One region of the Kitasatospora sp. NPDC087314 genome, then DNA from elsewhere that is predicted to be linked to it. Evidence: riboswitches for the same ligand, from Rfam matches in the RefSeq annotation. Region 1 holds a riboswitch; each other region holds the start of a gene.
What was found. Region 1 has a riboswitch for cobalamin ahead of metE (5-methyltetrahydropteroyltriglutamate--homocysteine S-methyltransferase). Riboswitches for the same ligand answer to the same signal wherever they lie in the genome.
Positions count from the first base shown of each region.

Region 2: linked by a shared signal. The riboswitch ahead of ACIO5E_RS20575 (cobalamin biosynthesis protein) and the one ahead of metE (5-methyltetrahydropteroyltriglutamate--homocysteine S-methyltransferase) in region 1 are both predicted to bind cobalamin.
Region 3: linked by a shared signal. The riboswitch ahead of ACIO5E_RS13275 (HoxN/HupN/NixA family nickel/cobalt transporter) and the one ahead of metE (5-methyltetrahydropteroyltriglutamate--homocysteine S-methyltransferase) in region 1 are both predicted to bind cobalamin.
Region 4: linked by a shared signal. The riboswitch ahead of ACIO5E_RS17405 (FecCD family ABC transporter permease) and the one ahead of metE (5-methyltetrahydropteroyltriglutamate--homocysteine S-methyltransferase) in region 1 are both predicted to bind cobalamin.

Region 1 is NZ_JBIUYE010000024.1:3,899-7,318, forward strand. It holds gene metE (5-methyltetrahydropteroyltriglutamate--homocysteine S-methyltransferase) at 1-1,024, opposite strand, end outside; cobalamin riboswitch at 1,198-1,371, opposite strand; gene ACIO5E_RS37000 (cytochrome P450) at 1,615-2,160, opposite strand; gene ACIO5E_RS37005 (hypothetical protein) at 2,043-2,363, opposite strand; gene ACIO5E_RS37010 (NADH:flavin oxidoreductase/NADH oxidase) at 2,572-3,420, shown strand, end outside.
Region 2 is NZ_JBIUYE010000009.1:72,304-75,723, forward strand. It holds gene ACIO5E_RS20565 (alpha/beta hydrolase family protein) at 1-973, opposite strand, end outside; gene ACIO5E_RS20570 (hypothetical protein) at 1,134-1,424, opposite strand; cobalamin riboswitch at 1,557-1,692, shown strand; gene ACIO5E_RS20575 (cobalamin biosynthesis protein) at 1,827-2,816, shown strand; gene ACIO5E_RS20580 (cobyric acid synthase) at 2,813-3,420, shown strand, end outside.
Region 3 is NZ_JBIUYE010000005.1:275,657-279,076, reverse strand. It holds gene rpsN (30S ribosomal protein S14) at 1-76, opposite strand, end outside; gene rpmB (50S ribosomal protein L28) at 76-312, opposite strand; gene rpmG (50S ribosomal protein L33) at 453-617, shown strand; gene ACIO5E_RS13280 (type B 50S ribosomal protein L31) at 647-895, shown strand; gene ACIO5E_RS13275 (HoxN/HupN/NixA family nickel/cobalt transporter) at 964-2,076, opposite strand; cobalamin riboswitch at 2,108-2,322, opposite strand; gene ACIO5E_RS13270 (ArsR/SmtB family transcription factor) at 2,404-2,787, shown strand; gene ACIO5E_RS13265 (hypothetical protein) at 2,858-3,420, shown strand, end outside.
Region 4 is NZ_JBIUYE010000007.1:213,384-216,803, forward strand. It holds gene ACIO5E_RS17385 (amino acid ABC transporter ATP-binding protein) at 1-455, shown strand, start outside; gene ACIO5E_RS17390 (CGNR zinc finger domain-containing protein) at 569-1,159, shown strand; gene sodX (nickel-type superoxide dismutase maturation protease) at 1,169-1,552, opposite strand; gene sodN (superoxide dismutase, Ni) at 1,830-2,225, shown strand; cobalamin riboswitch at 2,315-2,453, shown strand; gene ACIO5E_RS17405 (FecCD family ABC transporter permease) at 2,577-3,420, shown strand, end outside.

The DNA.
Region 1 (3,420 bases):
GCGGCACGTGCAGCAGCGAGCAGGACGGTGCCACGTCGACCGTGTCGGCGAGACCGAGCAGGGTCGCCAGGGTGGCGAGCGACTTCTCCAGGTCGTTGATCCAGATGTTGCGGCCGTCGACCACACCCGCGACCAGGCGCTTGCCGGGCAGCCCGCCGACGGCGGCGAGGCCGTCCAGGTTGGCGGCGGCAGGTCCCGTGAAGTCCAGCGCCAGGCCCTCGACCGGGGCCTTGGCCAGGACGGGCAGGGCCTGGCCGAGGCGGTCGAAGTAGCTCGCGACCAGCAGCTTCGGCCGGTCCGTGAGGGCACCGAGCTCACGGTAGGCACGGGCGGCGGCGTTCAGCTCGGCCGGGGTGCGGTCCTGGACGAGCGCGGGCTCGTCCAGCTGCACCCACTCGGCCCCGGCGGCGCGCAGCTCGGCCAGCAGGGCCGCGTAGACGGGCAGCAGCCGGTCGAGCAGGGTGAGCGGCTGGAAGTCGGCGGCCACGCCGGGCGCGGGCTTGGCCAGCAGCAGGTAGGTGACCGGGCCGACCAGCACCGGGCGGGCCCGGTGGCCGAGGGCGACGGCCTCCTCCAGCTCCCCGACCGGCTTCGCGGAGTCGGCGGTGAAGGCGGTGTCGGGGCCGAGTTCGGGCACCAGGTAGTGGTAGTTGGTGTCGAACCACTTGGTCATCTCCAGCGGCGCCACCTCCTGGGTGCCGCGCGCCATCGCGAAGTACCCGGCCAGCGGGTCGGCGTCGACCGCGGCGCGGTGGCGGGCCGGGATCGCGCCGACGGCCACCGTGGTGTCCAGCACGTGGTCGTAGAGCGAGAAGTCGCCGGTGGGGACCTCGCCGACGCCGGCGTCGGCGAGCTGGCGCCAGTTCTCCCGGCGCAGGTCGGCCGCGGTGGTCAGAAGGGCCTCGGCCGTGACGGCGCCCTTCCAGTACCCCTCGATCGCCTTCTTCAGTTCCCGGTTGCCGCCCTGGCGGGGGTAGCCGTACGCGGTGGCGAGGGTTGCCGCGGCTGCGGACTTCGCTGTCAAGGGACTCTCCTTCGCGAGCCTGTTTCCTCTGTTCCCCGGAGACGGGACGAAGGCGCGAAGGGGTGACGAACCGGGCGGCCGACCGCAGGTGTGCCGGTCTCCGCCTGGTATGTACGCCGACCCGCCCACGAGGTCACCGGGATCTCCGCGCGCGATCGGTCGCGCGCGGGCAACAGGCAGGTCTTCGGACTCGCGGGCTCGGCCGTCCCCGAAAGGGCGGACACCTACTGGCCGTCGCTTCCCAGACCCGTCCCGGGCCCAGTGCGTATGACGGCGGTCGTTCCCACTCACCGCTGCGGGGCAGTCCCGGATTCCCACCGGGTTCCCTCTTGCGACGCGCCTGCCTGGCGGGCAGGGCGAACCAGCTGCACCGCGAGCCTATCGGGCGTCCGGCGGTCCTGGTACACCAATCCGAGAACGTGTCCGCGGACTGAGACGCGCGGCGCTGCGGACGGAGCCCGCCGGCCGGTGGGCCGGCGGGCGGCGGGCGGCGGGCGGCGGGCGGCGGGCGACGGGCGACGGGCGACGGGCGGCGGGCGACGGGCGACGGGCGGCGGGCGGCGTCAGCGGCTCCGGGTCAACGGTCCGGGTCAACTCCTCGGCGGCGGCCCGGCCTTTCTCGGGGTGACGACCATGCGGATGTCGTCGGCCGCCCAGCGGACGAACCGCTCGGTCGCATCCACCCGGTGGCCCGGCACGGGGCGGAAGCGGAAACGCTTGAGGAGGACGGCCAACAGCAGTCGGCACTCGACCATGGCCGGGCCCGCGCCCTCGCAGCTGCGCGGGCCGAGCCCGAAGGGGACCCAGGCCAGCCGCGCGCGCCCGGCCACCTGCTCGGGGGTGAACCGCTCGGGACGGAACCGCTCGGGCTCGGGCCAGTGGTCGGGGTTCAGCTGGATGGCCCGGAACGGGTAGAAGACCACCGTCCCGGCCGGGATCCGGTACTCGCCGACCGCGAGCGGTTCGGCGGTCTCCCTCGCGCCGTACGGGCCCGGAGGGTAGAGGCGCAGAGACTCCTTCAGGACCATCTCCAGGTACGGGAGCCGCCGGAGGTCCGCATACCCGGGTGCCGCGCGGTCGCCGAGCACGCGGTCCAGTTCCTCGGTGACCGCGGGTCCAGGAAGGCGAACAGGCACTCCGGCCGCCCGTCCGGGTGCGCCGTGGCCTCCAGCAGCACCGGGTCAGCGACCGACACGGCCGCCTCGGCGCCGGGCAGCTGGAACCGCGCCACGGGACCGTACTCGGCGTGCAGCCACAGCTGGTAGGCGCGCAGCCCACCTGCCTCCGCGATGGCGCCGACACCGCCGTCCGGCCGGGGATCGGGACCTGGGACCTTCATCGGACCTCCTGGTGACACGCGGGCGATGCACGGCCCGAACAATACGCCGCGCTTGCAATTAATCGGTGCGTGCAACTATTGTCGAGTCATCCAAAGTGCACCTGCAAGTATTCGCGAAGGTGTCCCACCACACCTCCCGCACTCCTAACGACCGGCGCCCGCCCCCGCACGGTCGGATACCGCCCACTCGCCCCACCAGGAGTCCGCCATGAGCACCACTCTCTTCACCCCCTACACCCTGAGGACGCTGACCGCCCCCAACCGCATCTGGATGGCGGCGATGTGCCAGTACAGCGCCGCGCCGGACGGCGACGCGGTCGGCGTGCCGACGGACTGGCACTTCGCCCACCTCGCGGCACGCGCCACCGGCGGTACGGGGCTGATCATCACGGAGGCCACGGCCGTCAGCCCCGAAGGCCGCATCACCCCCTACGACCTCGGCATCTGGAACGACGCCCAGGTCACGGCCTTCCGGCGGATCACCGCCTTCCTGAAGGCGCAGGGCACCGTTCCGGTCATCCAGCTCGCCCACGCCGGCCGCAAGGCGTCCACCGAGCGCACCTGGGTCGACCGCGGACGCGCCCTCGCCCCGGGCGAAGCCCACGGATGGACGCCGGTCGCCCCCAGCGCCATCCCCTTCACGCCGACGCGGACCAGGCCCGACGAGCTGACCGTGGATCAGATCAGTGGCATCGCCGGCCAGTTCGCCACCGCCGCCCGCCGCGCGCTCGACGCCGGCTTCCAGGCCATCGAGATCCACGGCGCCCACGGCTACCTCATCCACCAGTTCCTCTCCCCCCACAGCAACCACCGCACCGACGCGTACGGCGGCTCCTTCGAGGGCCGGATCCGCTTCGCGCTGGAGGTCGTCGACGCCGTCCGCTCGGAGTGGCCCGAGGAACTGCCGGTCCTCTTCCGCGTCTCCGCGACCGACTGGCTCACCGAGAATCCGGAGGACGGCCGCGAGGGGTGGACGTCGGAGGACACCGTCCGGCTGGCCAAGGAACTCCAGGCCCACGGCGTGGACCTGATGGACGTCTCCACCGGAGGCCTCGTC
Region 2 (3,420 bases), on a different contig from region 1:
CGCCGTAGGGGGCGAGCTCGTCGTCCGGGCTGTGCAGGAGGAGGGTGGGCACGCGCAGGTCGGCGCCTTCGGCGATGCGGGAGAAGTCGGCGAGGTCGACGCCGGTGCGGCCCTCGGCGGCGAGGGCGCCGAGTTCGGCGGCGGCACCGGTGTAGCCGGCCCGGGCGGCGCCGCGGCGGGCGGTGGCGGGCAGGTCGAGGACCGGCGAGTCCAGCACCAGGCCGCTGATGGCGTGGGCCCAGGCGGAGCGGGCGGCGGTCTGGAGGGCCATGGTCGCGCCGAGGGACCAGCCGTACAGGATGACCCGGCCGGCGCCGCTGTCGAGCGCGAGCCGGACCGCCGACTCGACGTCGCGCCACTCGGACCCGCCGAAGTGGCCCAGCCCGTCCGGGGAGGCGGGGGCGCCCTGGTCGCCGCGGTAGGTGACGGCGAGGACGGGAAGCCCGAGACGGTCCAGGACGGGGAGGACCGGGAGGGTCTGCTGGCGGTCGGCACCGGGGCCGTGGATCAGGATCACCCAGACACCGCGCTTGCCGTCCAGGCGCCAGGCGGGGAGGGCGCCGAGTTCGCCGTCGGCGGCGGTGTCGGTGAACGGGAGGCCGAGCGCCTCGGTGGGGTCGCCGAGGTGGACGCGGGGGGTGAAGCGGACCTCGGTGCCGGGGGCGAGGGCGCCCCGGTCGGCGCGGACCAGGCGGCGGGTGACACCGTGCTCGTCGCCGTGCAGGACGTCCTCGACGACGGCGTGGCCGTGGTCGTCCCATTCGACGGCCCAGCGGCCGGGGCGCAGGCTCTCGGGGCTGCGGGTGAAGGTGACCCGGCCGGCGGCGAGGCTCTGCACGCGGACCGGGCCGGACTCCTGGACGGCGCTCGCCGGGTGGACCATCCGTTCGGAGGCCCGGCGGCCTATCACCAGGACGGCGGCCCCGGCGCCGACGGCGGCGGCCGCCACGGCGGCCGCGGTTCCCCAACGCATATCGCTCCCCGCTCTGCTGGTCTCGGACCGGACGGTGTTCGTACACCAGTTCATCGGGGGGCCTCGCGGGTGGCCACCGGACTGGGCCGTCCGGGTTACGGCGGTGCGGGCGGGAACGGGAGGGGCAAGCGGGTGCGGTCGGACGGGGCCGGCAGGTGCGTCAGACCGGAACGTCCGGTTCGAGTCGCCCGAGGAGCTCCCAGAAGCGTTCCGCCAGCGGGCGGTCGCGGGCGGGTTCGGGCCGGGCGGCGGGGTCCGGGGAGCCGCCCCAGCTCCCGGAACCCCAGTGGCAGGAGACCTGGTTCTCCTGCTGGAGCACCGTCAGGACGGCGGCGAGGTCGTTCCGGTGGACCGGGACGATCCGGGCGATCGCCCGGACGTGGGCCTGCCAGCGGCCGTCGAACGCACGAAGCGGCCCCGGAGGCCCCTTCGGGCCGCTGGACGATCGCACAGGGTGTCATTCCCCTGCGGGCCGCCTGATCGGAGGTAGCGACGGGGCCCGCGTGTGACCAACCCCTCCGTGACCTCGGTTGACGCCCGGTTCGGCCGCGTGATGGGATCCTGGGGCCAAACGGAGGCATGCAGAGGAAGCCGGTGCGAGTCCGGCGCGGTCCCGCCACTGTCACCGGGGAGCACGCTCGGATTGTTGTTGCCACGGCGGGCCGTCAGAAGCCGCTGGAAGGCCCGGGGGTGCGTTCGACCCGGAAGCCAGGAGACTCTCGCCCCCGCTACGTCGATCCAGGGCGCGGACCCTGAGTGAGGACACGCACGCGATGCAGGCTGCCCCGCCCCGCCGGACCCCACGCGGCCTTCCGCCGAACCTGTCGCGCCCGCCGATACGTTCGCTCCCGTCGTGCGCCCGCTGACCCGCGCCGCCGCGTTCGCGCTGGGCGCCGTCGCGGGCTATGCCGCCGACACCCGCTTCGGCGATCCCCGGCGCGGCCACCCGGTGGCCGCGTTCGGCGCTGCGGCGACCCGGCTGGAGCGCCGGGTGTGGCGGGACGACCGGGTGGCCGGCGCCGGGTACACGGCGCTGTGCGTGGGCGCGGTCACGGCCGGCGCGGTGGCCCTGGACCGTACGGTGGGCCGGCGTCCGCTGGGCCGGGCCGCGCTGGCGGCCGCTGCGACCTGGACGGTGCTCGGCGGCACCTCGCTGACCAGGGAGGCGCGCACCGTCGGCCGTTCGCTCGCCGCGGGCGATCTGGCGGCCGCGCGGGAGCGGCTGCCGCACCTGTGCGGGCGGGATCCGAGCGCGCTGGACGGGCCGCAGATCGCCCGGGCGGTGGTCGAGTCGGTGGCGGAGAACACGGCGGACGCCGTGGTGAACGCACTGGCCTGGGGCACGCTGGCGGGCACGCCGGGGCTGCTGGCGTTCCGCGCGGTGAACACCCTGGACGCGATGGTGGGCCACCGCTCGCCCCGGTACGCCCGGTTCGGCTGGGCGTCGGCCCGGCTGGACGACCTGGCGGGCTGGCCGGGCGCCCGGCTGACGGCGCTGCTGACGGTGGCCGCCGCGCCGGAGCCGCGGACGGCCTGGCGGGTCTGGCGGCGGGACGGCTCGGCGCATCCGAGCCCGAACGCGGGCCAGGCGGAGGCGGCCTTCGCGGGAGCGGTGGGCGTCCGGCTGGGCGGGACCCTGCAGTACGGCGAGCGGGTGGAGCACCGGCCGGTGCTGGGCGCGGAGCTGCGGCCGGTGACGGTGGACGACATCGAGCGGGCCTGCGCGCTCTCCCGGCGGGTGGGCGTGCTGGCCCTGGGTACGACGGTCGCGGGGCATCTGGCGATCCGGTCGTTGGCGGCTTCGAGGCCACGGACGGCTTCGAGAAGGAGGGGCACGGCATGAGCAACGCGCTGCTGGTCGCCGGGACGACCTCGGACGCGGGCAAGAGCGTGGTGACCGCGGGCATCTGCCGCTGGTTGGCCCGTCAGGGGGTCTCGGTCGCGCCGTTCAAGGCGCAGAACATGTCGCTGAACTCCTTCGTCACCGCCGACGGCGCCGAGATCGGCCGGGCGCAGGCGATGCAGGCGCAGGCGGCCCGGGTGGAGCCGGAGGCGGCGATGAACCCGGTGCTGCTGAAGCCGGGCGCGGACGGCCGCAGCCAGGTGGTGCTGCTGGGTCGGCCGGTCGCCGAGGTGGGCGCGCTGGACTACCGCGAGCGCAAGCCCGTCCTGCTGGAGCGGGCGCTGGAGTGCCTGGCGGATCTGCGCAGCCGCTACGACGTGGTGGTGTGCGAGGGCGCCGGCTCGCCCGCCGAGATCAACCTGCGGGACCGGGACATCGCCAACATGGGCCTGGCCACGGCCGCCGGGCTGCCGGTGGTGGTGGTCGGGGACATCGACCGCGGCGGCGTCTTCGCCGCGATGTACGGGACGCTGGCGCTGCTGTCGGCGGAGGACCAGCGGCATGTGGCGGGCTGGTTCGTCAACAAGTTCCGCGGCGACGCCCG
Region 3 (3,420 bases), on a different contig from region 1:
CGGCGCGGCGCTCGGCGTAGCGCGCCACGACGGCGCGCCGCTGCTCGTTCCTGGCGATCTTGCTCCGCTTGGCCATCAGACCTTCCCCCCTCGGGCGCGGATGCGGGCGACGGCGGCCTCGATGCCGATCGTGTCGATGGTGCGGATGCCCTTGGCACTGAGCGTGAGCCGGACGTACCGACCCTCGCCGGGCAGCCAGTAGCGCTTGTGCTGGATGTTGGGGTCGAAGCGGCGGCGGGTGCGGCGGTGCGAGTGCGAGATCGCGTTGCCGAAGCCGGGTCGACGGCCGGTGAGTTGGCAGTGGGCGGACATGGATGCTCCCTGGCGTCCGGGAATGGGCGGGACGGAGCTCACGTTACACCAGATGAAAATGACTTCCATTTCGGTGTACGGTTTCGCCCCGGCCCCGAACACCCCGATTCCGAACACCCCGCCCACCCGGGAGGACACCCATGGCCCGCAGCGAACTGCGCCCCGTCATCAAGCTCCGCTCCACCGCCGGCACCGGCTACACGTACGTGACCCGCAAGAACCGCCGCAACGACCCGGACCGGATGGTCCTGCGCAAGTACGACCCGGTCGCGGGCCGGCACGTCGACTTCCGCGAAGAGCGCTGACCCCCGCCCGTCCGAGAAGGAGCCCACCCATGAAGCCCGGCATCCACCCCGCCTACCGCCCGGTCGTCTTCCGCGACAAGGTCGGCGGCCTCGCCTTCCTCACCCGCTCGACGGTCACCGGCGACCGCACGATCGAGTGGGAGGACGGCACCACCTATCCGGTGATCGACGTCGAGATCTCCTCGGCCAGCCACCCCTTCTACACCGGTCAGTCGCGCGTCCTGGACACCGCCGGCCGGGTCGAGCGCTTCCGTCAGCGCTACGGCGACCGGCACTGACCCGCGGCAACGCGACGGCGCCTCCCCCCGAACCTGCGGGGGAGGCGCCGTCGGACCACCGGTGGCCCCTACTCGGCCGCCACCCAGCGCTTCTCCACCCGGGCCAGCTTCCAGTACGCGATCGCCGCGGCCCAGACCACCACGAACAGCCCGGCGATCGCGTAGCCGACGTTGTCCAGCGAGATGTCCGCGATCCAGCCGGTGACCGGGTCGGTCAGGTCGAGCTTCTCGTGCAGCACGCCGACCAGCTCGATGGTGCCGATGACGAACGCCACCGCGATCGACAGCCCGGTGATCGTCAGGTTGTAGTACACCTTCCGGACCGGGTTGGCGAAGGCCCACTGGTACGCGAAGTTCATGAACGTCCCGTCCAGCGTGTCGAACAGGCTCATCCCGGCCGCGAACAGCAGCGGCAGGCAGACGATCGCGTACCAGGGCAGCCCGGCCGCCGCGCCCGACCCGGCCATCACCATCAGGGTGACCTCGGTCGCGGTGTCGAAGCCGAGCCCCAGCACCATGCCCACCGGGAACATCTGCCCGGGCCGGGTGATCGACCGGGTCGCCCGGTTCAGCACCCGGGCCATGAACCCCCGCGAGTTGAGGTGCTCCTCCAGCTGCGCCTCGTCGTACGACCCGGCCCGCATCGACCGGAACACCTTGAGGATGCCGAGCAGCGCGGCCAGGTTGAGCGCGCCGATCAGGTAGAGGAACGCGCCGGAGGCCGTCGTCCCGACCACCCCGAGCCACTTGTGGGTGGTCGACTCGTCGTCCATCAGGGTGTTGGCCAGCTGCGCGCCGCCCGCCACCAGGGCCGCCATGATCACCACCATCGAGGAGTGCCCGAGGGCGAACCAGAAGCCGACCGAGACCGGCCGCTTGCCGTCCGCCATCAGCTTGCGGGTGGTGTTGTCGATCACCGCGATGTGGTCGGCGTCGAAGGCGTGCCGCATCCCGAGGGTGTACGCGGTGATCCCCAGGCCCACCCCGAAGACCTGGGTACCGACCTCGTACTTGTGCGGCGCCACCAGGAAGACGAGCGTCCCGAAGGCCACCACGTGCATGGCCACGATCACCCCCATCAGCCCGGCCGTACGGATGGTGTCCTCGCGCCTCCAGCGGAACGTGGGCAGCGCGGGCGGTGTCGCCGTCGGCTCGGCGGCGGCGGTTTCGGGCACGGTCATCTTCGGGTCACGCTCCAGCACCTCGTGGAAACAGTTCGTGAGATGCCGTGGCCGGTCTCCTGGCTTACGGGGATTCCGTACCCGCCTTCCCAGGCGCGCGAGGCTCCCAGTGGCGTCGTGGGTACGGACGACTCTCCATCGACGACGATCGCGATGGCCCGATCACAGTGGCGAGGGCCGCTCCGGGCTGGGACCCCTGAGGATCCGTCACCGGTCTTCCCGAGCACCACGGCGGGGAACACCGTAGGGGCCAGGCCCCACCCTTGCAAGGCTGCGCACCTGCGCAGGTGTCCAGGATCACACGCCCCCGCCTGCGACAATGAGCGCATGCATCTCGTACCGGCCGACCGCGCGGGCCACCGCACCATCGACGGACACCGGGTCTGCGAGGCCATCGCCGCGATCGGCGACACCGCGCACGTCCGCTCCTGGGCCGAGCGGTTCTCCCTGCTCGCCGACCCCGGACGGCTCGCCCTCCTGCTCGCCCTCCACCGGGCCGGCCCGCTCGCCGTGACCGACCTCGCCGTCGCCACCGGCATGCGCGACCCCGCCGTCTCCCAGGCCCTGCGGCTGCTCCGGACGGCCGGCGTCGTCACCGGCGACAAGGACGGCCGCGTCGTGCGCTACCGGCTCGTGGACGACACCCTGCGCCCCCTCCTCGACGAGTGCGCCGCCGCCGAGCACCACGAGCCCACCGCGGCGACCGGCTGACCGGCTCTCGGGCTGACCGACACTCGGGAAACGGCCCCGGAGCGGCACCGGGGGTGAGTACGATCATGGTGTGCCGTCCCACCCCCACGCCTGGCCCGCCGACCGCTGGAACACCCGACCGGTCAAGGCCCGCGTGCTGGCGGTCGCCCGCACCCTCACCTCGGCCACCCGGGTCCTGGACGTCCTCACCCTGCTGCACCCGGACGGCCTCGAACGGTACTTCACCGTCAACCCCGGATCCGCCTTCGCCGACCGCGCCCTGGACGAGTACCTGCACGACCTGCCCGGCATCACCGTGCTGGACTGGGAGGACGCCGTCCGACGCCACTTCGACCTGGCTGTCGCCTGCGCCGTCCACGCCTCCATGCACCGCCTGGACGCCCGGCTCGTCGTCCTCCCGCACGGCGCCGGCTACAACCGCCTGGTGACCGAGTCCACCGGCGACACGGTCAGCTCCGCCGGCCTCTCCCGCAACGAACTCACCCACCACGGCCGGGTGTTCGTCGACGTCCTCGGCCTCTCCCACCCCGAGCAGCTGGACCGCCTGCGGGTCTCCTGCCCGGAGGCGCTGGACGTCGCCCACGTGGTCGGCGACCCCTGCTTCGACCGGATGCTCCGCAGCCTCCGCTCCCG
Region 4 (3,420 bases), on a different contig from region 1:
CGCACATGACGGCCGTCGAGAACGTCATGGAGGCCCCGGTCCAGGTCAAGGGCGAGAGCAAGGCCGTCGCCCGGGAGCGGGCGATGGGCCTGCTGGAGCGGGTCGGTCTCGCCGACAAGGCGAGGAACTACCCCTCCCAGCTCTCCGGCGGCCAGCAGCAGCGCGTCGCGATCGCCCGCGCGCTGGCCATGAAGCCCAAGCTGATGCTCTTCGACGAGCCGACCTCGGCGCTCGACCCCGAGCTGGTCGGCGACGTCCTGGACGTCATGCGCGGCCTCGCCGAGGAGGGCATGACCATGGTGGTCGTCACCCACGAGATGGGCTTCGCCCGCGAGGTCGGCGACGCGCTGGTGTTCATGGACGGTGGCGTGGTGGTCGAGTCCGGCAACCCCCGCGAGGTACTCACCGACCCCCAGCACGAGCGCACCCGGGCGTTCCTCTCCAAGGTGCTGTAGAGCCCGTACCGTCGGCGCCCGGCAGGCTGCTCCTGCCGGGCGCCGACGTTTTCCCCACCCAGGTAATAGGCTGGACGCAGTCAGCCCGTTACCGACCTTCTGGAAGGACCTCCGTGGAGCTCGCCTCGTACGCCGATCTCGCCGTTCGGCTGGTGAACACCGAGGAGCCCGAGCGCGGCACCGACGCGCTGACGTCCGTGGACGCGGTGCGCGCCCTGTTCTCCGACTCCTCACGGGCCGCCGCGCAGGCCGACGAATCCGACCTGCCCCGGCTGCGGGCGGTGCGCACCAGGCTGCGCGGGGTCTTCGAGGCCGCCGCCGAGGGCGACGAGATCCGGGGCGTCGACCTGCTGAACAGCCTGCTGATGGAGTACCCGGTCAGCCCGCTGGTCTCCGGGCACGACTTCCTGGACGACGCCGGCCGGCCGCGCTGGCACCTGCACCTGGCCGACAACTCCCCGACCGCCACCGCGCACTTCAGCGCGGTCGCCTGCATGGGCCTGGCCGTCCACCTGACCGAGCTGGGCGCCGACCGGCTCGGCATCTGCCAGGCCGCGCCCTGCCGCAACGCCTACCTGGACACCTCGACCAACCGCTCCCGCCGGTACTGCTCGGACCGCTGCGCGACCCGCGCCAACGTCGCCGCGTACCGGGCCCGCAAGCGCCAGGAGGCGGAGGCCGCGGCCCTCGGCGCCGCAGGGTAGGCGCCCGTTCTAGGGCTTGTCCGACACGCCCTGGAGCTCCTCCGCCCAGACGCCCAGGCGGCGGGCCAGGCCCGGCACCCGGGCCAGCCGGGTGGTCAGCAGCAGCCGCTCCAGCCGGCGCCCCGGCGCCAGCCAGGCCGGGCGCGGGCGCAGCCGCAGCAGCACCCGGCCGAGCACCAGTTCGTCCGGCACCGGGCCGTAGCTGCGGCTGTCGCTGTCCACCGGCCGGTTGTCGGACAGCAACCACCAGCCCCCCGGGCGCCGTTCGGCGGCCCGCTTCACCACCAGCAGGTCCTGCTGGAAGGGGTGCCGGAAGAGCACCACCGCGCCGGGCCGGATCGGCGCGCCGTAGCGCACCAGCAGCTGGTCGCCCTCGCGCAGGGTCGGGACCATCGACGGGCCCGCCACGTCGACCAGCCCGAACGGCACCGCGCCGCCGCGCCGGCCCCGCCCCTGGGGTTCCGTGCCCTCCGGTTCCGTGCTCCGCGCCACGACTCCTCCTCCCGGACCACCCGGTCCCAGTCTGCCGTACGGACCGTCACCCTGTTCGATGTCCGGAATACCCCGGTTGCGGGTCCGCCTTTTGCCCTAGGCCCACCGCCCGATCGCGAAACGACGGGGGCGGAAGGGTAATCTCGGGCGCGGGAAGACGATCTAAGGAAGGACTCCCATGTTCTCTCGTCTGTTTGCACCGCGCGCCACCGCCCACGCCCACTGCGACCTGCCCTGCGGCGTGTACGACCCGGCGCAGGCGCGGCTCGAGGCCGAGTCGGTCAAGGCCACCCAGGAGAAGTACCAGGCCAACGAGGACCCGCACTTCCGCGCCCGCGCCATCATCATCAAGGAGCAGCGCGCCGAGGCCGTCAAGCACCACATCTCGGTGCTGTGGAGCGACTACTTCAAGGCCCCGCACTTCGAGAAGTACCCGCAGCTGCACCAGCTGGTCAACGACACCCTGAAGGCCGCCTCGGCCGCCAAGGCGTCCACCGACCCGGCCACCGGCCAGGCCCTGCTGGACCTGATCGCCGAGGTCGACAAGATCTTCTGGGAGACCAAGCAGGCCTGAGCCTGACGCGTCGCCACCCGACCGCCCCCGTCCGCAGCGCCGGACGGGGGCGGTCGTGCGTCCACGCCCGATCGCGGCCCAGGTAAGGGTTGCCTGGCCTGAGTGGCTGTTATGCTGCCAGGGCGTCCGAGGGGGAAGTCCGGTGTGAATCCGGCGCTGACCCGCAACGGTGAGCGCGGCCCGTCGGCCGTGCCAGCCCGATCGCCCTCGGCCGCCGACCTCCCGACAACTCGCCGTGGACTGCGAGGGGACGGCGCCCGGGCCCGCGCCCGTCCGGCGCCCGCCCCCGCACACCCGCGGCCCGAGGCAAGGCGCACCCGTGGACGAGCGGAGCGAGAGAACCACCCGGAGGTGCGCGTGAGCACCGCACCCGTGGGCGGCGGCGCGGTGAGCCCGCCCGCCCGTCGCATACCCGCCGCACCCCTCACCGTCGGTCTGGCCGCCGCCCTGCTGCTCTCACTGGTCTGCGGGGTCGCACTGGGCGCCGCCGGGATCGGCCTGCCCCGCGCCCTGCGGCTGCTGGCCGCCGGACTGACGGGCGGACGGCTGGAGGCGGGCGAGGCCGCCGCCTACGCGATCGTCTGGGAGATCCGGCTGCCGCGCACCGTGCTGGCCGCCGTGGTCGGCGCCGGGCTGGCCGCCACCGGGGTCGCCGTCCAGGCCCTGGTGCGCAACGCGCTGGCCGACCCCTTCGTGCTCGGCGTCTCCTCCGGCGCGGCCGTCGGCGCCAACGCCGTCCTGCTGCTCGGCGCCTTCGCCTCGCTCGGGGTGTGGGCCATCTCGGTCTCCGCGTTCGGCTCCGCGCTGCTCGCCATGGTGCTGGTCTACCTCGCGGCGCGGACGGCCTACGGGCTCACCCCGCTGCGGCTGGTGCTCACCGGCACCGCGCTCTCCTACGGCTTCTCCGCGCTCACCGCGCTGATGGTCTTCGCGGCCGCCCGCGGCGAGGCCGCCCGGGACGCCATGATGTGGCTGCTCGGCAGCCTCGGCGGCGCCACCTGGGGCTCGGTGCCGATCGCCGCCGCCACCGTGCTGGCCGGTCTGGCGTACCTGGCCTGCGCGGCCGGCCGGCTGGACGCGCTCGCCATGGGCGACGAGACGGCCGCCTCGCTCGGCGTGGACCCGGACCGGCTGCGCCGCGAGCTGTTCGTGGTGACCGCCGCCGTCACCGGCACGGTGGTCGCCGTCAGCGGGG